2 regions of the Facklamia sp. HMSC062C11 genome follow, and region 2 is predicted to be linked to the other one. Evidence: predicted binding sites of a transcription regulator. Region 2 holds the regulator's gene; the other holds the start of a gene.
What was found. Region 2 encodes Rex, which represses fermentation and respiration genes when NADH is low (regulators of the CRP and FNR family bind a similar motif). Its sites were predicted from a motif close to TTGTGAANTANTTCACAA; they were not measured.
Positions count from the first base shown of each region.

Region 1: a site for Rex is predicted at 3,751-3,768, ahead of pflB (formate C-acetyltransferase). Genes of this name have one in related genera too.

Region 1 is NZ_KV802384.1:65,323-75,093, reverse strand. Features, by position in the region: partial or broken gene HMPREF2758_RS02615 (Cna B-type domain-containing protein) at 1-386, shown strand, start outside; gene HMPREF2758_RS02610 (DEAD/DEAH box helicase) at 600-3,344, shown strand; partial or broken gene HMPREF2758_RS09110 (class I SAM-dependent methyltransferase) at 3,393-3,532, shown strand; gene pflB (formate C-acetyltransferase) at 3,802-6,054, shown strand; gene pflA (pyruvate formate-lyase-activating protein) at 6,079-6,849, shown strand; gene HMPREF2758_RS02595 (tetratricopeptide repeat protein) at 7,212-8,192, opposite strand; gene HMPREF2758_RS02590 (ribonuclease HI family protein) at 8,227-8,646, shown strand; gene HMPREF2758_RS02585 (THUMP domain-containing class I SAM-dependent RNA methyltransferase) at 8,643-9,767, opposite strand.
Region 2 is NZ_KV802377.1:296-18,341, forward strand. Features, by position in the region: gene groL (chaperonin GroEL) at 1-1,379, opposite strand, end outside; gene HMPREF2758_RS00905 (co-chaperone GroES) at 1,405-1,671, opposite strand; gene HMPREF2758_RS00910 (redox-sensing transcriptional repressor Rex) at 1,865-2,488, opposite strand; gene HMPREF2758_RS00915 (ABC-F family ATP-binding cassette domain-containing protein) at 2,663-4,633, shown strand; gene tsaD (tRNA (adenosine(37)-N6)-threonylcarbamoyltransferase complex transferase subunit TsaD) at 4,697-5,734, opposite strand; gene rimI (ribosomal protein S18-alanine N-acetyltransferase) at 5,736-6,185, opposite strand; gene HMPREF2758_RS00930 (GNAT family N-acetyltransferase) at 6,198-6,797, opposite strand; gene tsaB (tRNA (adenosine(37)-N6)-threonylcarbamoyltransferase complex dimerization subunit type 1 TsaB) at 6,778-7,560, opposite strand; gene proS (proline--tRNA ligase) at 7,587-9,044, opposite strand; gene lepB (signal peptidase I) at 9,307-9,924, opposite strand; gene HMPREF2758_RS00950 (class A sortase) at 10,119-10,880, shown strand; gene HMPREF2758_RS00955 (LURP-one-related/scramblase family protein) at 10,925-11,419, opposite strand; gene HMPREF2758_RS00960 (VldE C-terminal domain-containing protein) at 11,583-12,698, opposite strand; gene HMPREF2758_RS00965 (C69 family dipeptidase) at 12,997-14,475, shown strand; gene HMPREF2758_RS00970 (IMPACT family protein) at 14,564-15,214, shown strand; gene rlmH (23S rRNA (pseudouridine(1915)-N(3))-methyltransferase RlmH) at 15,205-15,687, opposite strand; gene HMPREF2758_RS00980 (S1C family serine protease) at 16,008-17,282, opposite strand; gene HMPREF2758_RS00985 (MBL fold metallo-hydrolase) at 17,429-18,046, opposite strand, start outside.

The DNA.
Region 1 (9,771 bases), on a different contig from region 2:
AATTATTGCGAAATAATCAAGTGATTGACCAAATCCAATTATTGAATGGTCAAACAAGTTATCGATGGGAAGATCTCGATCAAATTGATCCCCAAGGTCAGACTTACAACTATACGGTACGTGAGTCATTGGTATCGGATTATTATTCAACGGTTGAAGGGAATATTGTGGACGGATTTGTAATTCGGAATACGTTTATTCCACCTCAAACTCCGCCTCCAGTCCCCCCACAACCAGAGATTCCACTGACTCCAGACAAACCAGAATTACCTCAAACTGGTGAGAATAGGACAGTGTTATTAAGTATTAGCCTGGGACTGATTTTGGTGGGATTAACCTTATTATTGGTTGATTACTCTACTAAGTCTATTGATAAACTATACTAGTTTGTCTGTATAATTTGATAAGATACCTCAAGCGTGCAATTTGCGTGCTTGAGGTGTTTTTGTTTGAAATAATTTTTATAAGTTCACGGATTCATTTTAGAGCTATTCGCAACTAATGGTCGAACTTGTTAGCCTTTTATGGTATGTTCTTGTTGAGAATTGTCAGGGATTAATCGATTAGGATATCCCGTCATTGATATAAGGAGGTGCCAGATGAAGATTGATCGAACAATTGCGAATCAAAGGTTAAGACAATTGGAGGCTCTTGTAGAAGGGGATAAGAAGTATACTTTAAATTCACTTAAGACCCCAATTCATGACTTGCTTAGGAAATATAATCAAATATTTTTAGCGCCTTTAAGTATAACCGCTCGTGATAAACTAGCTAATATGCAAGTGGATCCCCCACAAGGGAATGAGGAATGTTGGCCAATGGTAGACGGTGAAGCGGTGAGTTCCCAATATCAATCTTTAGTAAAGCGTCTGGACTCAGTGCTTCGCTACCAAGAACAGCATCAAGTTCTACTTGCTGATCAGAAGAATTTTTTGAATCAGATGAAAATCGCTTTAGAATTTGTGTCCGAGAATGACCGGAATAAATGGTTGAGTCTTTTTATGACTAAGTCCGTAAAACATCAGTTAGCAGCCTATAAAGCATGGATCGAAGGCCATCAAGTAGAGTGGGAATCCTTATTAACTCAGGCGAACTCTTTAATTGATTCAGATTTGGATTCAAAGGATTATCAAGAAATTCTTAAAAATTCTGCCCCAGCTATTCATCTTGCTATGCTGGAATTATCAGACTATCGATCTACTGCTAGAGATCAAATTTTATTACAGATTCAATCTTATTTAGAAAAAATTGATGGTCTTATGCAACAATTTGATCAGCAATGGATTGAAGGACGTATCCAACAAATGATACAAAAAGTGAAGTTAAAGAAGGGACGTCAAAAAGCTCTAGATCAACCTATTACCCTTTTTCGAGTCTATAGTTCATTGAAAATTCCCGAAGAGGCTTGTCATTCGTTAAAAATTGAGAGCTTGGGAGATTTGAAAACTAAGGCGGATCGCTTGGCAAGATACTTAGCATGGACGCAGGATGAGTGTCAGTCTTTAAAGCAAGAGATCGATCAGTATCTGGACCAAATGGTAGCGACCTATTATCCAAAGTTATCTTTATCAGAGATGAGTGAAGAAGAAAAACAGTTGGTAATGAGTCTTTATCGCTACTTGAAGCTGAAGAAGTCAAACCCTGTGGATCTTACTAGCTCAAAGCGGCTCTGTCGTTCCTGTAAGGAGATTCTGGATAAGCTCTGGCAGCAAGCATATAATACCTATCAAGCTAGTCAACTTCCCATTGAAGAGCAAAAACAATTGGGGCAGAAATATCAGCAATTGTTCAAACAAGTGGATCTTTTGATTGGGATGTCGCTCGAGGAGTCATTGAAGATTGAGCCTGCGGATGCTTGGCAAGCAATGGTAGACTTTGAGAAATCATCATCTTCTTATTACGCCGTCATTGACCGGTTGAATGGCGGAGGAGATCAGGATTATAGGGATCTTCCTAGTATTATCGTTGATCGTGTTAAGCAGTTCTCTTTGGAAACGGATGGATTTGGAGCGATTCTAAGACCCTATCAAGAATTTGGTGTGAAGTATGCATTGACCTTTAAGAAAATTCTGTTGGGGGATGAGATGGGTTTGGGTAAGACGATTCAGGCCTTGGCGATTGCCAACCATCTGAATTTGCAAGGACTGACTCACCATGTTGTGCTTGCTCCATTGTCAATCTTAGCTAATTGGCAACGCGAAATTGCCAAATGGACGGGGATGGCAAGCTTTTTGTACCGAGGAAACAATCGAAAAGCAGCTGTCCAAGCTTGGCAGGACCAAGGAGGTGTCTTATTGTTGAATTATGAGCAGAGTAAGCACCTTAATAATGAGTCGATGGATTATAAACCGGACCTAGTTATTGTGGATGAAGCCCACTATGTTAAAAATCCGAATGCTCAGCGATCTAAGAATGCCTATCAATTGGCTCGTTCAGCAGACTATAATCTTTTTATGACAGGAACACCTTTGGAAAACCGTTTATCTGAAATGAAGCAATTACTCTCAATTCTGCAACCAAATTTAAGCTTTACTGAAGGCTCTTTTAAAAATGATTGGTTGGATGAGGCCCCGCAAGAATTTAAGCAAAAGGTGGCCACTGTCTACTTAAGACGCAAGCGTCTCGATGTTCTTAAAGAATTGCCAGAGATTGAGATGGTGGAACGCTGGTCTAATTTCTCAAAAGAGGAACAGGCATTTTACGATGAGGCAGTTCGAATGGGGATTTCTGGAATGATGCGGATGCGCAGAGCCGGCTTTTCCGGAGTTGATCGTCGCCATTCGGAAAAGATTGATAGCACTTGTACCATCTGTGAAGAAGCCTTGGAGAATGGGGATAAGATTATTATCTTTTCTTTTTTCAAAATGGTGCTTGAAAAGTTGGAAGATCATTTAGGAGACAAAGTGGTTGGGATGATATCGGGAGATATAACAGCCAGTCAAAGACAGGATCTAATTGATCGTTTAGAAGCGGCTGATAAAGGCGCTATTTTATTGAGTCAAATCGATGCTGGTGGTGTGGGATTAAATATTCAAGCAGCCAATATTGTCATTCTCTGCGAGCCCCAATGGAAGCCTTCAACGGAACAGCAAGCGATTGGTCGTGTTTATCGGATGGGACAGGCTAAGAATGTGGTGGTTTATCGACTGTTAACTCAAGAGAGTATCGATGAGACTCTGATGGATTTGTTGGCAAGGAAAACACAGGTTTTTGAGGACTACGCTCAAGATTCAGTGGTCTCAGAGGCTTTTGATCATCAAAATCAAAGTGTTCTTTCTGAAACTGAATTACAAAAGAAGGTCTTTGAGATTGAACGTGAGCGTTTAGCTAGGAAAACAGGCTAATCATAAATTGATAACTAGTTGAAAAGAAATGGTACGCTGATATAGCCACATACCATGGAAGACCAAATTGGGGGTCAACTTAAAGCGGGATTTTTGCTGAGAGAACTTTATGAAGATACGAATGGAGAAGGGCGACTTCATCAGTTAAATATCCTAGCTATGTAGTAACTAGGGCGGTGAAGGCTTAAAGCTTGACATGGAAAGGATATTTGTAGGAATGTGAGAGATTAAGATATTTTGAAAAGAGCCGCTTTGGCGGTTTTTTTATTAGCTAAAGTTCCTGAGTTATAAAGGAGTTGTTTGGAAACGAGAAATGCGCTTTAAACAGATTGTAAAAACTGTATCAAAATCAAAAAAACTATAGCTATTTATCACACTTTCAGATATAATATGTGTATCAATAAATTCGTTAAAATATTCACAATATTGATTATTATTTAGAGGAGGACGATGATAAATGGAAACGACGAAGACAAATGTAAGCTCTGCTTGGGAAGGATTCAAGGGGCAAAGCTGGCAAGATGAAATTAATGTGCGTGATTTTATTGTCGCTAACTATACACTATATGAAGGAGATGACTCTTTCCTCGAAGGTGCAACTCCTGATACCTTCCAATTATGGGACCAGGTTATGGATTTGACGAAGCAAGAACGTCAAGCAGGCGGAGTCTTAGATATGGAGACCAAAATTGCCTCAACGATTACTTCCTATGGCCCAGGATATTTGGACCAGGCAAAAGAACGGATTGTTGGTTTACAAACAGATCAACCATTTAAGCGTCCCATGCATCCTTTTGGAGGGATTCGCATGGCAAAGTCTTCACTAGCAGCTTATGGCTATGAGATTGATAAGGAGACAGAATATACCTTTAACCATTTACGTAAGACCCATAATCAAGGGGTGTTCGATATTTATACACCAGAAATGCGGGCTGCACGCCACTCTGGGATTATTACTGGTTTACCAGATGCTTATGGTCGTGGTCGGATTATTGGTGACTATCGCCGGGTAGCATTGTATGGCTTGGATCGATTAATGGCTGACCGAGTTGAGCAATACGCTAATATTGGTGATGGTCATATGAGCGAAGAGGTAATGCGCTTAAGGGAAGAGGTTTCTGAACAGTATCGAGCACTGGCTGAATTAGTGGAACTTGGAGATAGCTATGGCTTTGATTTAAGACGGCCAGCAGAAAATGCTCAAGAGGCATTTCAATGGGTATACTTAGCTTATTTAGCTGCGATTAAGCAACAAAATGGTGCAGCTATGTCCTTGGGTCGCACCTCTACCTTCTTAGATATCTATATTGAGCGCGATCTGCAACGGGGCATTTTAGATGAACGATCTGCTCAAGAAATTGTAGATCACTTTGTCATGAAGTTACGTTTAGTTAAATTCGCGAGAACACCTGAATACAATGAGTTATTCTCGGGGGATCCAACTTGGGTCACTGAATCAATTGCTGGAATGGGATTAGATGGTCGTCCATTAGTAACTAAGAATTCCTTCCGATTCTTGCATACTTTATCTAACTTGGGACCTGCTCCTGAGCCTAACTTAACGGTTTTATGGTCACCAAAATTACCAGAAAACTTTAAACGTTTTTGTGCGAGGGTATCAATTGAGACATCGGCCATTCAATATGAAAATGATGAAGTGATGCGCCCTGAATATGGTGATGACTATGGGATTGCTTGCTGTGTATCGGCAATGCGCATTGGAAAACAAATGCAGTTCTTTGGGGCACGGGCTAATCTTGCCAAGGCCTTGCTTTATGCGATTAATGGTGGGGTCGATGAAAAATCGAAAGCCCAAGTTGGGCCAAGCTACCGAGGCATTAGTTCAGAATATTTAGATTATGAGGAAGTCATGGTTAAATATGATCAAATGTTAGATTGGTTGGCTGAACTCTATGTTAATGCATTAAATATTATTCACTATGCTCATGATAAGTATTCATATGAAAGTCTTGAAATGGCTTTGCATGATGTGAATGTGATTCGAACCATGGCAACTGGAATTGCTGGATTCTCGGTTGCGATCGATTCTCTTTCTGCCATTAAATATGCCAAAGTAAGAACGATTCGTGATGAAAATGGTATTGTTGTTGATTTTGAAACTGAAGGCGACTTCCCTAAATATGGAAACAATGACGACCGTGCTGATCAAATTGGTGTGCAATTATTGAAGACCTTCATGTCTAAAGTTAAGAAACATCAAACATATCGTAATGCGATTCATACCACCTCAATCTTAACGATCACTTCCAACGTAGTCTACGGTAAGAAGACCGGAAATACTCCTGATGGTCGTCGTGCGGGTGAACCTTTTGCACCTGGAGCTAATCCAATGCACGGACGAGATACTCATGGTGCTTTGGCGAGCTTGTTGTCAGTATCGAAGATACCATATAAGGAAGCCATGGATGGTATTTCAAATACCTTCTCTATTATTCCTAAGGCTTTAGGAAAAGATGATACGATGCAAGAGGAGAATTTGGTGAGTCTTTTAGATGGTTATTCCTTAGAGGGAGGCCATCACTTAAATATTAATGTCTTTAATCGAGATACACTCTTAGATGCCATGGAGCATCCAGAAGAGTATCCACAATTAACGATTAGGGTCTCTGGTTATGCGGTTAACTTTATTAAGTTGACACGCGAACAACAGTTAGATGTTATTAATCGGACCATGCATGCATCCATGTAGATCGATCTGAAAGGAGGAGAGCACGTGACCTCGCAAGAACCACCCGTTATCGGCTATGTCCATTCTACAGAAAGTTTTGGATCGGTTGATGGACCAGGTATTCGTTTTGTAACTTTTATGCAGGGCTGTCGATTACGTTGTGAATTCTGCCATAATCCAGATACCTGGAAAATGACAGGAGGAACTCCTTATACGCCTCAAGAATTATTTGATCAAGCTGTGGCTTACCGTTCTTTTTGGGGGCAAAAAGGGGGCGTAACAGTGAGTGGTGGGGAACCTCTATTACAAGTCGATTTTCTATTAGCTTATTTTAAACTATGCAAGGCGGCTGGGATTCATACCACGATTGATACCTGTGGGGCTCCTTTCACTTATGATGAACCTTTCTTTTCTATATTTGAAGAATTAATGCAATATACGGATCTTCTTCTGTTTGATATTAAACATATCGACCCTAAAGGACATCTTGCTTTAACTGGAGCGAGTAATTCTTCTGTATTAGCGATGGCTGATTATTTATCAGATCACCGGATTCCTGTATGGATTCGACATGTTTTAGTACCGACTCGTACGGATTATGACGAGTACTTGCATCGCTTAAGCGATTATATTAAGACTTTGAAAAACGTTCATAAAGTTGAGATTTTGCCTTATCATGAATTGGGGGTCTATAAATATCAAGCCTTAGGAATCCCTTATCGGCTTGCTGGTGTTCATCCTCCTACTGAAGAGCGTGTAAAAAATGCACAAACGATCTTAGAAGTGGATCGCTATCAGGCATACTTGGATGATTAATAGAATAGCAGGGTGTATATTCAGGAAACTTAATACTTTCATGATATTAAATAGGCTGTTACTCAATCACAAAATTAATGATAAAGCACTTCGCTTTTTCATAATATGAGGATCACAAGGTGTCTTCGTTTATTTACTAGGCTGGCTAGAGAAGCGAACACCATTTCATCAGTATTAAAAATAAAAACTAATCCCATTAGGGTGGTGGACTGCCAGGAACTTCGATTGAAGTCTTCTGGTCTCAGTTGATTCATCAAAGCCTCGATGCTAAAGCATCAAAGCATGATAAGATCAACAGTCCTTTATCACAGCTGTGGGATTAGTTTATTTTTTGTATTAAAGCTAAAGTGAACGGGCGAGACTTAAAAAGAAAGGCTCAATAGAAGATTTTGAATCTCGCGATTAGCTAGTTCTAGATATGTTTGCACTTCCAAGGAGAGTAGCGAATCCGGTGATTCTTCGACGCCATTCATAGCTAAAAAATGATCGAACCAGAGTGATTCATCAGGGATAGCTTGTTGAAGAAAGGGATAAAAGCTAAGTAGAATCAAGGTTAGATTATTATATAAGTCATCATAGAGGTTGGGGTTGTTATCTTGGCAGTAGGTGTTCAACCGTTTGGTTAAATCTAAAAATAGTGGGTCTTGTTTACAAGGGATCAGTTCTTTGAGGTTGACGGTTTTGGCTTGCTTGAACCAAAGCAATTCTAATCTGTCTTTTCGGTCCTGTCTTAAATAAAAATGTAAGATATCACTTTTAATAAAATTAGATAATTGGGTGTTTTGCAACATTGATGAAAAAACTGCGTCAATCTCAAGTGTATCGATAAGGTCATAGAGGTCTGTGACTGTACTCATCACTTTTTTTAATGGACTTTGACATAATTGTTGAACCCATTGGTTAAGGCCCTCTGTAGATCGATGATTTTTTAGCGTATCAATTAATTCCAGTTTCTGTTGTTCTTGTTGGATTAAAGAATCTAAGACTTGCGGATCATGGCCCAAAGATTGAAGTTGGTCACGAATTTGATAGAGTTGGACTAAAATTTCAGATTGAGATTTCAGGGATCTGACAGAATAAGCATAAGCGGTCAAGTAGTTTTTATCCAAAGATCGCCAATCTTTGTCCTTGAGTATTTGCTGCCATAACTTTTTGAGTGCTTGATTATTTTGCGTCATTAGATAGAGTTGGATCAATTCATGAAAGCAGGGCCAATTATTTTCTATTTGATAGGATTCCTCAAGGTATTTTTTAGCCAATGTAAAATCATTGTTTTGAAGGGCAAGGCATCCTTTGCGGTAGTAGTTTTGTGCATTATTTGGTAAATTAATAATATCCGACATGGGAATCACTCCTTGGTCAAAATGAGGTGAAAAAATGTTAACGATCTATATGGATGCTGCATTTGATCCTAAAACAGGGGAAGCAGGCCTAGCATATGTTATTATCGAAGGTCAAAGCCGTCAGCACAAAAAGTACTATTGTTCAAAATTAATAGACAATCATCAAGCGGAGTTCGTCAGCTTAAGACAGGTCTTAAGGGATCTATTACTTGTCAAATCATCATTGAGCCAAGTTATAGCCATAAAAACAGATTCTAAGATCGTGGCCGATTCATTTGATAAAGGCTATGTCAGATCGAATCATTATCAGGCGTATTTATCAGAAATATTACAGCTGGCGGATCAGTTTGATCTTATCTTTGTCACTTGGCTTCCTGAAGGAAAGAATAAGCAGGCGGATGGGCTTGCTAAACAAGCCCTTCATCGTCAAGGGCAAGTTGAAGTGTTATCTTAGGCCTCTGACCAATACTGATAGTAGTCTACTTTTAGAGCTCCATTATAGAGCTTACGTTTTTTGGTGGCCTTCTTTCCATAATAGTCCTCAAAGGCTTCATCGCTGGTTAGAATGTATTTGGACCAGGTTGGCATTTTTTGATAAATTTCACCCATTTGTTGGTAAAGATGATGGACTTGATCTTTATCCAGCAAGCGATCACCATAAGGTGGGTTAGCAATTAAAATGCCGTAATCTTTTTTGGGAACGAAGTCTGATAATTGCATTTGTTTAAATTCGATGGTATCAGCGACACCTGCTTTACTTGCATTAGCTTTAGCAATTTCAATCATTCGTCCGTCAATATCACAGCCTAAAATATCCATTTGAAGGTCGGCTTTGATTTGTTGACGGGCTTTTTGACGCTCGATGGTCCAAACCTCTGGATGAAAATACGTCCAATCTTCAGCTGCAAATGATCGTTGTAAGCCTGGTGCAATCTTCCGCCCCATCATGGCTGCTTCGATTAAGATGGTGCCTGATCCGCATGTTGGGTCATAAAGTGGTCGGTCTGCATGCCAAGTGGTTAATAGGACTAGAGCTGCAGCCATATTTTCTTTGAGGGGAGCCCCCCCTTTTTCACTGCGGTAACCTCGTTTGAAAAGGCTCGATCCAGAAGTATCCAAACTAATGATAACATGGTCTTTAACCAGACTAACTTCGATGGGGTAATGGCTGCCGGTTTCGGCTAGGGGTTGAGTGCGACTGTAGTATGTCATTATTTTTTTGGCAATCGCTTTTTTTACAATCCGTTGGCAGTTAGGAACGGAGTGGAGTTTTGATTTTTGGGATTTGCCAGATACGGGGAAATTAGCATCTAAGGGTAGGATGTCTTCCCAAGGAAGGGCATAGGTTTGGTCAAAAAGGGATTCGAAAGTTGTTGCCTTGAATTCACCAACAATAATTTTGACGCGATCTGCCGTTCTTAACCAAAGGTTAGTACGAGCGATATCAATGGCGTTGCCTTCAAAACGGACACGGCCGTTTTCAGTTTGAGTTTTATAGCCGAGTTCTTTTAATTCACGGTTTACGAGAGATTCGATGCCACTTGCAGCAGTGGCAATGAGTGAGTATGTTTGCATGGGA
Region 2 (18,046 bases):
CCTTCTTTACCAGCATTTTGAGCGATTTGACGAATTGGCTCTTCTAAAGCACGAGCAACAATTTTCACACCAGTTGCTTCATCATCAGTTTCAGTTTCAGTTGCTTCAACTTCTTGTTTGATGGTTAAGTATGCTGTACCCCCACCAGGAACAATTCCTTCTTCAACTGCTGCACGAGTTGCATTCAAAGCATCTTCAATTCTTAATTTAATTTCTTTTTGAGCGGTTTCGGTTGCAGCACCCACTTTGATCACCGCAACACCACCGGCTAATTTAGCGATGCGTTCTTGAAGTTTTTCCTTATCATAGCTTGAAGTGGTTTCTTCAAGTTGTTTACGTAACAATTTAACCCGTTCTTGAATTTTATCTGAATCTCCACCACCTTGGACAATGGTTGTGTTATCTTTTGTAACGGTCACTTTCGCAGTCTTTCCAAGATGATCAACCGTAGCATCTTTTAATTCGAAGCCTAATTCTTCAGAGATAACAGTTGCTCCCGTTAGAACAGCAATATCTTCTAACATTGCTTTACGGCGATCTCCGAATCCAGGTGCTTTTACAGCAACTACATTTAATGTACCACGTAATTTGTTCAACACCAATGTAGGTAAAGCTTCTCCTTCAACATCTTCTGCAATCATTAAGAGTGGACGACCTGATTGCATAATTGATTCAAGCAATGGCAAGATATCTTGAATATTAGAAATTTTACGATCTGTAATAAAGACATATGGATTTTCTAATTCCGCAACCATTTTTTCGTTATCCGTTACCATATATTGTGATAAATAACCACGGTCGAATTGCATACCTTCTACAACAGATAATTCAGTGTCAATCGTTTGTGAATCTTCAATAGTGATGACTCCATCATTACCTACTTTTTCCATCGCATCCGCAATCAATTCACCAATACGCACTTCACCCGATGAAACAGCTGCTACTTGAGCAATAGATTCTTTCGAAGAAACAGGTTGCGATAATTCTTTCAGCGCCTTAACTGCTGTTTGAGTCGCTTTATCAATTCCTCGGCGGATACCAATTGGATTTGCCCCTGCAGTAACGTTCTTCATTCCTTCGCGGGCAATCGCTTGAGTTAATACGGTCGCTGTTGTTGTTCCGTCACCTGCGATATCATTTGTTTTTGAAGCGACTTCTTGAACCAATTGAGCTCCCATATTTTCGTAACGATCTTCTAATTCGATTTCTTTAGCGATCGTCACTCCATCATTAGTAATTAATGGAGATCCATAAGTCTTATCTAAAACCACATTTCGTCCTTTAGGACCAATGGTTGTTTTAACTGTATTTGCTAAAATATCCACGCCTCGAAGTAAGGCTGCACGTGCATCTTCTGAAAATTTTAATTCTTTAGCCATAATCTCTCTCCTCTACTCTATTTGACTATTCAACAACTGCTAGAACTTCTTTAAGTTCAATAATAACAAAGTCTTCATTATTATCATTAACTTCTGTTGCTGCAAAAGACTTATAGATCACTTGATCGCCAACTTTAATACCGTCTTTTTCTTCAATTTCATTTCCTAAGGCAACTACTTGCCCGATTTGTTGTTTTTCTTGAGCAGCAGTTGGTAATACAAAGCCACTGGCTGTAGTTGATTCTGCTTCTTTGGCTTTTAATACAATACGTTTTGCTAATGGTTTTAACATTGTGTTCCCTCCATTTTTCATCCTTCATTCCAGGGTTAGCACTCTTAATCGCCAAGTGCTAACCTCTATCTTTATTATAGTAGATGACTTTCTAAAAAGCAAGGGAAATGTTTGCCCTTCTCTCCAAAGAAAAAAGACCCCGATCCTATGATCGCGGTCTCTCAATTTTTTAAGATTTCTCCCTACTTCGCTACTATTCCTGATCAATAAAATATATCAAGGTCTGCAACTCATTTGTTAAATCAACATTCTGAACCCGAACATGGTCAGGAACTTGAAAACGAAGTGGCGTAAAATTCAATACTCCCCTTATCCCTACTGCAATTAGGCGTTCCATCACTTGTTCAGCTACCTCTTGAGGAACCGTTAAAATCGCCACCTTCACTTGATTCTTCTTCAATTGTTCCTCCATCTCATCCATCGAGTAGATCGGAACTTGACCATGTTTACTACCAATAAGATCTGGGTTAATGTCAAAAGCCAATCCAATACGGACATTATTTGACTTGCGAAAATTATAGTTTAGCAAAGCATTTCCCAAAGATCCAACACCAATTAAAGCCGTCGTGATCAATTGATCCTGGTTTAGAGCCTTAGAGAAAAATTGCAATAAATATTCTACATCGTAGCCATAGCCTCTTTTGCCCAATGCACCAAAATATGAAAAATCCCTTCGAATCGTTGCACTATCTACTTTTACTGCTTCACTTAATTCAGAAGACGAAATTCTATCCTTGCCCGCATTATACAAGAATCGTAAATAACGGTGGTAAATTGGCAAACGTTTAGCTGTTGCCTTTGGTATTTTTTGAGTCATTGTTCGCCTCCATTCTGTTTTTTGATAAATCATCTTCATTTATTAACATTCTCTATTTATTAGTATATCATCATTTGACATTTCTGCCAATTTCAAATCATGCTTCTATCTAGTTAATCTATATGATTTTCGCGAAACATGGTATAATGAATCTTACTAGAAAGGATGACGGCGATGATTTTACTTCAAGCTCATGATGTCAGTCGGCGCTTTGGCGATGAAACTCTTTATGAAAAGGTTAATTTTTCAATTCAAGAAAGAGACCGTATCGCATTAGTCGGACGAAATGGAACCGGTAAATCGACCTTGCTTAAACAAATTATGGGACAAGAACCCATTAATAACGGTCACATCGCTAAAGCCAAGGGATTAAAAATCGGCTATTTAGAACAGCATGTCGCTCTCCATTCCCCCAAGTCCATTTGGGAAGAAATGGAAAGTGTCTTTAAAGATAAGTTACAACTACGAGAGCAAGCTATACAAGCCGCAGACGAAGTGAGTCTATTAGCTAAAGAAGGGCTTATCGACGATCCCCAATACCATGAAGCCCTAAAAAAATATGACCAACTCAATCTCGCTCTTGAAGAAAAAAATGCCTTTCAAATTGAATCCGACATCCGGACAGTCCTCCATGGTTTTGGTTTTACAGAAGAAGATTATGACCGTCCCATTCAAAGCCTCTCCGGCGGTCAAAAAACAAGGCTTGCTTTAGCGGCTATACTTCTCAAGGATTACGATTTACTGATTCTTGATGAACCCACCAATCATCTTGATATGGAAACATTGGCTTGGTTAGAGTCCTTCCTACAAACCTATCAAGGAGCCCTTCTAATTGTCTCTCATGATCGCTACTTCCTAGACAACGTGGTCAATCAGGTCTATGAATTACGTCACCAAGAGTTCCATCATTATAAGGGAAATTATAGTTACTATGTAGAAGAAAAAGCAACACGGCAAGCTAAAGAATGGAAAGAATACCTTAAACAACAAAGCCAAATCGCTAAACTAGAAGACTTTATTCAAAAGAATATTGTCCGCGCTTCTACGACCAAACGTGCCCAAAGTCGTCGGAAACAGTTAGATAAAATGCAGCGAATCGATAAACCTCTCCAGGACAAGCAAGCACCACGTATTCAATTTTCCACAATGAGTGAGTCTGGCGAACGGGTTATTGAATGCCAAGAGCTCGCCATTGGCTATCCGAATGTCCCTCCTCTCAGTCATGGGATCGACTTAGACTTACGCAAGCAAGATGCTATCGCCATTGTCGGCCCAAACGGAATTGGAAAATCGACCTTATTAAAAACCCTAATCGGTCAACTCCCCCCAAAAGCCGGGCAGGTTAATTTCGGTAGTAATGTTGACTACGGCTATTATGCTCAAAACGTCAATGCACTTGATGGTAATTTAACCGTTCTTGAAACCCTATGGCAGGCACACGATACAACCGATGAATGGAAAATCCGATCAATTCTAGCCTCTTTTCTCTTTGATTCAGATAGTGTGGATAAAAAAGTCAGCTTATTAAGCGGAGGAGAAAAGGCTCGCTTAGCCCTAGCCTTACTCGCTTGCGATCATGATAATACTTTGATTCTTGACGAACCCACCAACCACTTAGATATTGATTCAAAAGAGGTCTTAGAACAAGCCCTTATTGAATACGATGGCACTTTACTCTTCGTTTCACATGATCGCTACTTTATCAATCGCATTGCTTCAAAAGTTTTTGAACTTCATCCCGACGGAGGAACTCTCTACTTAGGTGATTTTGATTACTATATGGCAAAGAAAAAAGAACAAGCCGCCTTTCAGGAGAATAGCCAAAGTAAAGAGGCCTCACCTATCGCAAAACCCTCTAAGATAAATAGCTATGAAGAGAATAAACAACTTAAACGAGAGTACCGCAAATTATTAACTGCCGTGGAAGAAGCTCTCGAAGACAATGATCAACTTGAAGATGAAAAACAAAAACTTCACGAAAAGATGATCGAAGCCTCCCACGCTAATGATCAAGATCAACTTTTAAAACTCGACCAAGCTTTAAAACTTTGTCAAGATAATATTGATCAAGCGTTGGAAAAGTGGGAGACCGCGACTCTTGCGCTGGAAGATTTCGAAGCGGAAAACCCCGGATTGACTATCTAAAAAACGTTAACCCTCCTAACTTAGGGGGTTAACGTTTTTTATTGTAACTCACTTAAATTTCTTTTAATCTATCTCATCGCGGAAATCCATATCTGGTCGTGCATTTAGATCTAATCTTGAAAAATCTCCTGCTAAATATAATGGATAAGCTGCTGCTGCAATCATCGCTGCATTATCCCCGCATAAAGACAAAGGTGGAATCAACAGTTTTGTTTGAGGGTATTTTTCTCGGAATAAGCATTCAAGCGCTGAGCGCAAACCTGAATTAGCAGCTACGCCTCCTGCCAAAACAAATTGTTTTGCCGCGGGATTCATTGACATAGCTCGATCAACCTTGGTCAATAACACCTCTATTACCGCTGCTTGAAATGAGGCCGCTAGGTCTACAGAATTAACGCTTTGACCTCTTTGGTGAAGATTATGCACCGTATTCATGACTGCTGATTTCATCCCAGAAAAAGAAAAATCTAGAGAATCTTCTTCCAATAGGGCTCTTGGAATATCATAAAACTTAGCATCTCCCTCATGTGCCAATTGGTCTAAATGCTTACCAGCAGGATAGGGTAAATCTATCAACCGGCCTACTTTATCATAGGCTTCACCCACCGCATCATCCAATGTTTCTCCTAAAACTCGAAAGTCGTTATCATGTTCCATCCAAACTAACTCGGTATGTCCCCCACTTACAATCAGGGATAAAAGAGGATATTCCAAAGGATACACCAAGCGGCTTGCAAAAATATGCCCAGCTAGATGATTGACCCCAATTAAAGGCTTATCATATAGAAAGGCGAGGGTCTTAGCTGCGGTTATACCAACAAGTAACGGGCCCACTAAGCCAGGCCCTTGAGTCACAGCAATCGCATCCACTTTCTCCACACTATCTAATCCGGCTTTTTCTAAAGCCATGGTTAGGATTTGCGTGATCTGTTCTACATGGTGGCGACTTGCAACCTCTGGAACAACGCCCCCAAAGCGCATATGACTCTTCACCTGAGAAGCTACAATATTAGCTAATAATTCCTCCCCGTTTTTAACGATCGCCACACTTGTCTCATCGCAGGACGACTCAATTGCTAGAATTAATTGATCTTCTTTCATTTCAAGACCCCTTCCTCACTAAATCCAACTGCATCACCAAGGCATCATCCAATGGGCTTGTATAATAATCCTTTCGGCAAGCCAGCACATTAAAACAAGCCTGGTGATACAAGGATCGTGCTGCTAGATTTTGACGACGTACTTCAAGGTAAATCGATTGAACCGACTGATTCGTTAATTCATCCACCATGGCTTGCAGCAATCCTTTGGCAACCCCTTGTTTGCGACAACTAGGGTCTACAAAAATATATGTTATTTCTGCTTGATCAAGCACTTGGTGCCAACCACAATATCCCATTATTTTTCGATCCTCTATCGCCACAATTAAATGACTATAGTCTAAGGCTAGGTCTTCTTTAGTCATTGATGGTGTCCAAGAAAAGATCTGGTTGTTTTCTTCAATGTAGGTCTGAATCCACTGAGGAGGTTCTTGATAAAATATTTGAAACATACTGTATCTTCCTTACAAGAATCTTTTTAACAAGAGGGCTGTTTCACCATCATCGTAATAAAAGTTTTTTTTACCAATTTGCATAAAATCATGTTGGTAATAAAATTTTTGTGCCTGACTATTCGATTCTCGAACCTCTAAAGTTGTGTATTTTTTCCCCAAGTATCGACTAGCCTTTAACCAATACTCTAGCATAGAGTGACCCAAGCCTACACCCTGATATTCCGGTAACAGCAATAAATGACTGATGTGACTATAATCTTTCACAAATCGACCGGTGATCATCCCGACCAGAGGATAATCAGAATTCTTACTTTTTTCTAATACCAAATACACCAAATTTCGATTATACTTCCAATCACGCTCAAAGTCCTTCAAATCCCAAGCCAGATAACCCTGATACGCCTTCCCCTCCATCTCAACCATTTGCGGAAGATCTTCATAAGTCGCTAAACGCAATCTAATCATACTATCTTGCTGATTAGGTTTAGCAAGCTTATATACCATTTCTCCTTCTGCCATAGCTTTAATAGAAGCTTCCAAGGCTTTCATATGAGGGTGGTGAACCCCTTGGTTAAATTTAAAAAAATTATTAAGACAAGTCGGTTTCATCCGTTTGTTCCACATAACTTTCTTGTTCACTGGCACCTAATTCAACTGACCGTTTCTGAGCCCATTCTTGCTCAGCCAAGCTCTCATGCGCATAAAAAGGCACGAACAGATTTGGATCACTGACTAAGCTAGTCGGTAAAAATAGTAATCTTTGAAGAGTAACTAGTACTGAAGGTCCCTCAATGATTTGATAAGTTCCGTCCCATTCTAAGAGATGCTCATGAATAAGCGGAGTAAGGTCCCCCGCTTGATCAATGACCCAATAAATCCTACGGTAGTCTTTACCGTTCACTAACGGAAGCAATTGATCTTTTAACCAACATTCAAAATCAAAATGCCCTTCTTCGAGCATGGATTGTAAGTAGCCATCGCACCATGTATAAGCCCCAGCATAAACACTTTGCCTTCTAGCATTCATAATAGGTAATACTAAAGCCTGAGCATCATGATCTAAAATTTGACTAGCCATAGCGGCTAAACTGGAGAAAGAATATAGTTGAACCGACTTGGCGACCGCCCATGTTTTAGCAAAAGTTGCTCCAATCCGCATACCGGTGTAAGAGCCCGGACCTCTTCCAATATATAGAGCCTTAATCGATTCATGCGACCAGCCAGCATTCTTTATGAGCTGGTTCACCAAAGGAATCAGGGTTTGCCCATGTTGCTTTGATAATTGATAAGTTTGATCAAGTACCAGTTGATCATCTTGAAATAAAGCGAGCGATAAAGCATTGGTTGAGGTATCTACCGCTAAACTTTTCATGCTGACTTCCTTTCCAAATATACCGATTAATAGGCACGCGCTAACCAAACAGTTGCTTTAGCCGGCTTACCTGTCACAATACATTTTTCTTTTCTTGGTAAAGCGTGTTCTCCTTGGAAGTAGTGATCAAAAGGAATGTTTCGAGTCGTAAAACCGGTCAATTCCTTTATCTTAGCTTCGCTTTCTTCAGTTCCATCCCAACCGGCCAACACCCATCCTGCCGGCTCATTGTTTTCACGCTGCTTTTCAATATGAGCTTGAAGTTGGTCTAACGTCTCAATATCCGTGTAGATATTTTCTTGATTACGTTGACGGGCCTTAGTCAATAACCGTTCTTGCATTGCTGTCAATGAAGATTGTACCTGGTCTACCAAGTTTGCTAGATCATAGCTTTGTTTGTCAGCTTCATCACGGGCTTTCAAGACAAATTGGCCTTGTTCCAAATCCCTTGGACCGACTTCAATTCTTAAGCAAGCTCCTTTGAGTTCCCACTCATTAAATTTAAACCCAGCCGAATTATCCGAATCATCTAAGCTAGCACGAATACCCGCAGATTTTAATTCCTGTAAGAGTTCTTGCGCTTTTTCAGTTACTTCGGCCAACTTTTTCTTAGGTCCTACCGGAATAATAATCACTTGATGGGCAGCTACTGCTGGAGGCAATACCAAGCCCTGGTCATCTGAATGGGTCATAATCATTGCCCCAATCAACCGTGTTGAAATCCCCCAAGAAGTGGTATGACAATATACATGTTCATTATCACGATTTAAGTAGCGAATATTAAAGGCCTCCGCAAATTTCGTCCCCATATAATGCGAAGTACCCGCTTGAACCGCCTTACCATCTTGCATCATCGATTCAATTGAAAAAGTTTGAACAGCTCCAGCAAAACGTTCAGAAGGCGTTTTCTCTCCCTCAAAAACAGGCATAGCTAATAATTCTTCAGATAAATCACGATAAGCAGCTAACATCTTCATGGTACGCTGTCTAGCATCTTCCTCATTCTCATGAGCAGTGTGCCCTTCTTGCCATAAAAATTCAGAAGTTCTTAAAAACGGAAGCGTTCGTTTTTCCCAACGGAACACATTAGCCCATTGATTAATTTCATAAGGAAGATCCCGATAAGAATTAATCCAATTTGAAAAGGCATCCCCAATCATCGTTTCAGAAGTTGGACGTAGGGCCAGTCTTTCTTCCAACGCTTCACCAGCTGCCTCGGTTACCCAAGGTAATTCTGGGGCAAAACCTTCGATATGATCTTTTTCCCGTGTAAAGAAAGACTCAGGAATGAGCATTGGGAAATAAGCATTCCGAATCCCTTCAGCCTTTAATTTCTGATTGAAACATTCTTGGATATGTTCCCAAATCTCAAAGCCATTAGGCTTAAAGATCATACAACCCCTAACTGGTGAATAATCCATTAAATCTGCTTTTTGAATTGTCTGCAAATACCACTTTGAAAAATCTTCTTTTCTTGTTACCATTCTTTTCCCTCCAAAATAAAAAGACTGTCTTCATCCGATTAAGGACGAAGCACAGTCTTACTCCGCGGTACCACCTTAGTTGCATAATATGCCAGCTCTTAGCGATAAAGGGGCCACCTATATAAATAACACGTATAGCAGGTTCGATGGCAAAGAGGGGAGACACTCACATCAACTGCCTCTTGCTGACTCCATTTGACATCTACTAATCTATCCTCGTTCTTATTATAACAAGTTTAAGCAAATGAGCAAGTCTGATTGTCTAAGGATTAATAATAGCCGTACCTGCTTCATTAAGTTCATAATTCTTCAATAGACCTATGTCTGATAAAGGCCAATAAATGAAGTCCGCTTCTCCTAGGACATCCTCTGCATTAATGAAGCCAAAAGCTCTCCCATCAAGAGAATTACGTCGATTATCTCCCATCACAAATAATTTACCTTCAGGCACAGTGGCTTGACCAGTCAATGCTTCTAAAGAAAAATCCTGTGTAAAAACGTCGCCCTTTTCTTGGAAATATTCTGTAGCCTTTTGTTTAAGATAGGGCTCCTCCATAGCTTGGCCATTAATCACTAATTGGTCATTTCGGACTTCGATCGTATCTCCGGGCATCCCAATCACCCGCTTGACATAGAGACGAGGCTTCTCACCTTGGGCAGGCATCGGTTCTGGAAAAATAACCACATCAAACCGATCAATCGAGGCCAATTTAACCATCCATAGCTTCTGTCCATCTTCGAGTGTATGTTCCATCGAAGATCCATCTACTTGAAAAGGCTGTGCTACCCAATGATAAATTGCAAAGATTACTCCCATCCAAAGAACGAGATAAACTATCCAGGATAAAAGTTCTCTAAAAAATCCACTTGCCTTACTCATACCGTCCTCCTGACTCTAACCACCTATAATAAAATCATTTAGTCTAATCATACCGCTTTATAGTTTGAGAATCCAGTGAAAAATATGTGAAGACTTTATTCTAAATATCGGAAATTTACATAGACGCCTCTTTTATTTTAAAAAAGATGTTATAATAGTCCTAAGAAAACAAAAAAGAATAACGGAGGTATCTAATGAAAAAACAAGCTCCTCTAGCTAACCGACAATCACGCCGCTATCGTCATAAAAAGAAAAAAAGATTCTCATTCACGACCTTTATCGGAGTGCTTTTAATTCTTTTTGCCCTAGCCCTACTATCACTCAACCCGATTAAAAACTACCTCATTGCCAAGAACTCACAAGCGATCACGGCTTCCAGTTTAACGCGGGAACAAATTTTAGCTAATCAACAAAAAGATGTTACTTTCGACATCAATGAAGTCAGAGCTATCGATCCCATTGAAGTCATCACATCCGGAGTAAACCCTAAAAACCTCCCGGTCATTGGCGGTATTGCGATTCCTGATTTAAAGATTAATTTGCCCATTAATAAAGGAACAACCAATGCTGGTATGTATTATGGAGCCGGAACCCTAAGACCCGATCAAGTAATGGGACAGTCCAACTATATTTTATCAAGTCACCACTCCGTTAAACCAAACCTACTATTCGCCCCATTAATGCATGCCAAGGAAGGTCAATTAATCTATTTGACTGACTTAGATAAAATCTATGTCTACCAAACATACAACGTCATGACAGTTCATAAGACAACCACCGAAGTTCTTAACCCAACGAGTGAACCGATTGTCACTTTGATTACTTGTGATAGTCCCGACCTCACTGCTAACCGAGTAATCGTTCAAGGCAAGCTCATCAAAACCGTCGATATTAAAGACGCTGATGATGCAATGGTTAAAGCTTTTGATATGGATCAAACAATCTTTAAAGATTAATCGTTAGTAAAACAAAAAGAGCCTTTCGAGGCTCTTTTTTATACTTACTTCGAATTTTTCAAACTATCATTATCCATCACCATATCGATAGCTAGGATAACCGCTACCACAATAACAGGATCTAGTTCCTGATTTAAAATTGTCATTTCAAAGGTATCCGACCAAGCTAAAAACTGTTTATGAATCTTAGCTAAATCATTCCCCTTACGATCCTTCAAACGATAATCATGCTGCCAGAGATCCCCTTGCAGACGCCAATTCAATCGACTAATTTGATATTTTGGACGAAATAGCGACCATGTTTTCTTGACGGAGCAAAGATAACGCCCTTCGTAATAGACCTTCAATGTTGGAAAAATACTCAGAAGTTGCTGCTTCACGCTTACCAAAGGCTTACCACTTTTAACATCTACAATTTTCATCGACCGACCGATGGAAAACCACTTACTCTTAACGTGATAAACAGGCTTCTTCTGACGATCATAAACATCAAAATCTTCTTTTAAAGATAAGACTTTTTGCTTCACATATAGTTTCACTCTGTTTCCTCCTGTTTAAATCTGGAGCCAATAGGTCAAGTAGCCAAGCTCTAGTTCCTCAAATCAATTTATTTTCTGTTCTAATAGAATAAGTGTTCCCAGTATACCAAAATCTTACTCTAAAGCCAAAATAAAAGAGAGTCAAAGACCCTCTCTCAATCTTCTAATTATTAAACGAAATATGAACGTGATCAAAATGGTTTTGTGTAATTGATCCACGATCTTCCATCGGTTGCCATTGTCCATTAGTCCATGGTCCGTAAATACGTTGCTTCCAGATCACATAACTAATATTAGCACTTCCCATATTATTAATCGCTTCTTGAGCGATTTGATCACCTAATTCTGATGATACTGGTACCATCACATCAATCGCTAATCCTTTACCATGATCTCCTGGATCGCCAGGACGATAAGAACCGACTGTCAAACCGTAAGTATTGATAATATAGTCACGATATGCTGCTGTAGACGGTTGATCCATTCCATTAGCTGAATTCATGACAGGTGCTTGAGTTGTTGTCGTTGGTTCAACCGCTTGAGTCGTCGTTGTTGGTTCAACCGCTTGGGTCGTTGTTGTTGCTTCAACCAATAACTGAGTCGTTGTAGTCGACTCTACTGGGGCTTGGGCTGTTGTCGTTGACTCTTGACTAGTTGTAGTCATCGCCGCTGTCGTGGTTTTTGGCTCCTGTGCTTGAACTTGAACCGGTTCTTGCGTCGTAGTTAACTCGTTAACCACAACACTTGTTGTCGTTGGTTCAACCACTTGAGAAGTCGTAGTTACTTCTTGTGAAGTCGTGATCACTTCTTGACGCGTCGTTGCAAGTTCGGTAGTCTTTACAGGCTCAACGGTAGTTGTACTTGAAGTTTTTGTATCCGAAGATTGAAACTCCTCTGCCTTAACGGCATTCAACAGTACATTAGAAGAAGCGTTTGTTTTAGGCTCTAAAACACGACTACTTTCATCCGCTTTTTCTTTCTCAGGAACTCTATCAAGATCCGATGTTTTTTCAGAGGTACTTTCCTCTACAAGTTCGACCGTTACCTTTTTAATTGGGGTAATATTGACTGACCCCTTGGAAGATACCGCAGATTCCTTTGCCGCTTCTTCCGTGAACATTTCTTTACTCTCATGAGAGACCTCAGTCGTGCTCGAAGAGGATTCTAAAGCTGATGTCATCTCTTGCGCTTGAGGTACTTCGTTGAAACTAGATAAAATCGCATTGGAAGAGTCAATCACCCAATCATGCGCAGCAACCAACGCTGTAGGTACTGACAAGAGTAGTACTCCTGACACCAAGTAAGCTTTCTTTCTAAAATTCATTATATATGTCACTCTTTCTTTATTTTATTAACTGAAATTTTCCTAGATTCATCATATAGCTTTCCCAACTTAATCACAATAGATTTAGCAAGGCTTAAACAGATTGTAGTATGCCTGTTACACCATTGTCATAATCAAAAATCAAGAACCTTTTTCTTATATTATTTTTAAGAAATCGCTTTATTTTTTTACTTGCGAGAGCTTATTTTTGAGCTATAATAGAATCAATACATTAGAAAAGAGGACTACAAATATGGCTTGTACAACAATTTTAGTTGGAAAAAACGTTTCATATGATGGCTCAACACTGGTTGCACGTAATGAGGATTCTCCTTCAGGTGAATATACCCCTAAAAAGTTCATCGTCGTTCACCCTGAAGATCAACCAAAGACTTATCAATCAGTCATTTCAAAAGTTAAAATTCCCCTCCCAGAAAATCCTTTACGATATACTGCAATGCCAGACGGGTTAAGTGATAAAGGTATCTGGGCAGCATGTGGTATTAATGAAGAAAATATCGCCATGACCGCTACCGAAACCTTAACTAGTAATGAACGGGTTCTTGGAGCAGATCCGCTTGTGAAGTACCAAAAAGCCAGCAAGGATCACGCAGAGATTATTGGTGGTATCGGAGAGGAAGATATGGTGACTCTCGTCTTACCTTATATTCACTCTGCCCGCGAAGGTGTTGAACGATTAGGTCAATTATTAACCGAATATGGGACTTATGAAATGAATGGAATTGCCTTCCAAGATGTTCATGAAATTTGGTGGCTTGAAACGATCGGTGGCCATCACTGGATCGCTAAGCGTGTACCAGATGATGCCTACGTGGTCATGCCCAACCAATTAGGAATCGATGCTTTTGATTTAGATGACGCCTTTAGTGCTCAGGAAAATCATCTTTGTTCAAATGATTTAAGAGAATTTATTATAGACAATCATCTTGATCTCAGCCTCAATGGTCAGTTAAATCCTCGCGACGCTTTTGGCTCTCATTCGGATTCCGATCATATTTATAACACTCCTCGTGCATGGATCATTCAAAAATTCTTTAATCCGACTAGCTCAACTTGGACAGGTTGCCGTGCAGATTATAGTCCCATTTCCGACAATATCCCCTGGTCCCGTCAGCCCGAACGTAAAATAACGATTGAAGATATTAAATACACACTATCTCATCATTATCAAGGGACACCTTATGATCCATACGCTAAAGGAAATACTTCCTCCCCTTATCGTCCAATCGGGATTAATCGGAATAACTTCTTAGGAGTGACACAAATTCGTCCTTATAAAGATGAGGCAATCCAATCAATCGAATGGCTTGCTTTAGGGTCTAACGTCTTCAATGCGCTTATTCCATTTTATACAAACATTGAAAAGACCCCTGATTATCTAGCCAATATCAGCCAACGTGTTACCGCTGATAATTTCTACTGGGTAAATCGGATAATTGCAGCTCTTGCAGACGCTCATTTCGATGCTTGTATACCTGAAATTGGACGCTACCAAGAAAAACTTCAAGCCAAAGGACACGCTTTAATTACAAAAACGGATCAAGCCTATCAAGAAAAACCTCTCGTTGGAAATGCGCTTATCAAACTTCTTGAAGAAGCCAACCAATCTATGGCTGATATGGCTCAAGCCGATACGGATCAACTGCTTGCAAGAATTTTATATTTAGCAAGCAATGGCATGAAAAATGGTTTTTCGTTGTCAGATAATTAATTTCATCCATAAAGGACTGCCTATTGTCTTTCGACAGGCAGTCCTTTTATGCTACACTATGATAACTAACAAGCTAAGGAGTATGTTTATGCTTAAAGAGTTTTTGACAATTCGAGAAGGACAATGCAGTCAAAGTATCATCAAAAAGTCTTGTTTTATTTGTCATATTAAAACAACACTCTCCGTTGACGAAGCGAACCACTTTATTCGCGAAATAAAAAAGACCTACCCACAGTGCACGAATGCCTCTGCCTATATCGTTGGAGATAGTGGTGAAAACCAACGTGCTAGGGATAATGGCGAACCCTCTAACTCTGCAGGTCTGCCAATTTTAGAAGCACTAAAACTCTATCCAATTACCAACACAACAGCCGTTGTCTCTCGGGTTTTTGGAGGGCAACTATTAGGAATTCCGGGATTAAAACGAGCTTATGGTGGAGCTGTCAAAAAGGCCGTCGAAGAACTCGGTCTTGTCCAACAACGACTGCAAACAGGTATCCAAGTAAACTTGCCCTACCATTTTATTAATCAAGTAGAATATGAACTAAAAAATCAGAATTGGATTCATACTGAAGAAATTACCTACCAAGCCAATGTTCAAATACTCTGCTTCGTCGATCAAAAAAATAAGGACAAGTTTGTTCAATACTTTAAAGATTTAACGTTAGGGCAGGTTACTTTCTTAGAAACTAAAGAACGTTACATTGCCTATCCAGTGAGCTCCTTAGACTATTTGTGATAAGGCTGATGATTGACAATTCGGTAAGCTCGGTAAATTTGCTCTAACAAAACTAATCGCATCAATTGATGAGGTAAAGTTATTCGCCCAAATGAAACCCGCCAGTCCGCTTTCCTCTTCAAACTTTCCGCAAGCCCCAGTGACCCTCCAATCAAAAAACATAACTTAGACTGACCATAAGTTGCGTAATTTTCAATCTTGCTGGCTAACTCTTCTGAACTAATTAAATCTCCTTCAATTGCCAAAACAATCACTGTATGCTGATTAGAAATATAGTGATTAATTCGACTGGCTTCTACTTCTAATAGTTGGTCTATCTCTTTTTGACTCATCGACTCTGCAGTTGCTTCATCAGCAACCTCGTGGATTCGAACCTTCGCATAAGCCTGTAAACGCTTAAGGTACTCTTGAATTCCCTTATTGAGGTATTTTTCCTTAATCTTCCCTACAGCCACAATATCAATTTGCATCATATATAATACACCCCTTTTCTTGCACTTAAAGTCATCTTACCACAAGGACCATGACTAAATTAAATGCAATTCAAACAACAAAAACCGACTTTTTCCATATTCGCAATTTGATAAAAACTTTCAATGTAAATAACATATATAGAATAACATTTAAAAGCAGGGTATTAAAATATCAAAACGTTCAATTTTCTTTAGAAATATATCTGCCCAAATATAAAAAAAGATAAAGGGAGGGACTACACATCGATAGTCCTTCCCTCAAATTATAATCTGTCATATTTGAATGATCCATCAATCTATTTTAACTTTATAATAATCAGCTAAAATGGGCTTGTTTCTTCTTCTTCCTCTGGAGACATTAAGGGATTCGCTTCCTCATTCGAAATCGCAGAATCTAATTTAACATCCACTTCCATTTCTTCTTTACCTCTACGGATCTTTAATTTAATAGTATCTCCAACTTGATGTTGATAAAGAAGTTTACGCAAATCATTCGTCTTTTCAACTGCTTGACCGTCCACAGCTGTAATCAAATCATAAGCTTTAAGCCCTGCTTTATCAGCGGCACCACCACTAGCCACCTCGGTAATGAAAGCTCCATTAACATCCTCTTCATCCAATCCCATAACTTGAGCACGATAGTCCGGATGAACCACATCTAGACTCGTATAACTAATTCCTAAAGCCGGTCTAACTACCTGTCCCTTTGATTCCAACTGAGAAATGATATCAACAACATCGGACGAAGGAATCGCAAAGCCCATTCCCTCAACCCCAACTTTAGCTAATTTACTAGAATTAATTCCAATTAATTGGCCTGCAGAATTAATCAAAGCTCCTCCAGAATTTCCTGAATTAATGGCAGCATCCGTCTGTAATAAATTCATGTCCCAATCCGCTTGATGATCACCGTTGGTATCAACCGGCACAGAACGATTAACCCCTGAAATAATTCCCTTGGTCACCGATGACGCAAATTCCTTACCCATAGGAGATCCAATCGCAATTGCTGTTTGGCCCACCTGTATTTTGTTAGAATCGGCAAACTCTAAGGCCTTTGTCGCTACCGAAGCATCAATCGTTAATACTGCTAAATCTGATAAATTATCGCTACCAACTAAAGTGCCCTCCACAGTTTGACCATTCTTTAATTGAACATTTAATCCATCTGCTCCATCCACTACATGATGATTTGTCACGATATAGGCCTTACCGTCTTCAATCTTATAAATCACGCCTGAACCCTCCGCAACTAGCTGAAGGTCTTTTTCTTTTTGGTCAGGCATAAAGTACTGATGAGACTGAAAACCAGAAAAAGGACTCATACCAGAATACTGACTCACCTTTTGCATATTTCCAATTGATACAACCGCCTCAGAAGCAGTCTTAACTGTTTCAACAATTTTACTTTCTTCATCGGTCAACTTGGCAGGATCATTTACTTGCACAGTATTCGTGCCATTTTCTTGTGAAAAAATCGCTTGCTGATGAATGACACCCGTAGCTAATAAGAAAGCCAAGGCCGTCCCACTAACTCCCGTAAAGATTTTACGCCATAACAGAGTCTTCATTTCTTCATCTTTTTTTAATTCCATCTTATTGACTTCCTTTCCTTAACTTTACAATAGAGAGTATAACATCTGCTTATTAAGAAAGTATGAAATATCCACGCCAAAATTGCTACAAAATAACTAAAGAAAGCGAAATTTCATTGAAATAATGAATTTTCGCTTTAGTTTGATTATAATATTTGAATTTTAGTGGCAGATTCAGGGTCCGTCATAAATAATGTCAGATCCTTTTGTGTATCGATATCATATTGGTGAAGAATCCTTTCCATACTGGCCAACGCTAATTCTTTTCGATTATTTTCTTTGCTCAGATGGCCTAAATAAACAGACTTTGTACTTGAACCCATCATATTTTTAATAGCCAACGCACCGTCTTCATTCGATAGATGCCCTCGATCGCTTAAAATGCGCTGCTTTAAATGCCAAGGATACGCTCCGTAACGTAACAGTTCAATCTCATGATTGGATTCAATTAAATAAGCATCCGCATTAGATAGCTGACTTCTTAAAGCTTCAGATACATAGCCTGTATCTGTTAGCATAGCAAACTGTTTCTTGCCCTTTTGAAAGGCATAAAACTGAGGGCGCGCTGCGTCATGGCTTACTTCATAGGTTAATATATCGATATCCTTAAAAGAAATCATTTGATTAGGAGGAATAATTTTTTTATTAGCTGGATCGATCTGACCGATCATCCCTTCCATTGCTAACCACGTTTCCGCATTTGCATAAATAGGTAGATTATATCGTCGAGATAAGACTCCCACGCCATGAATATGATCTTTGTG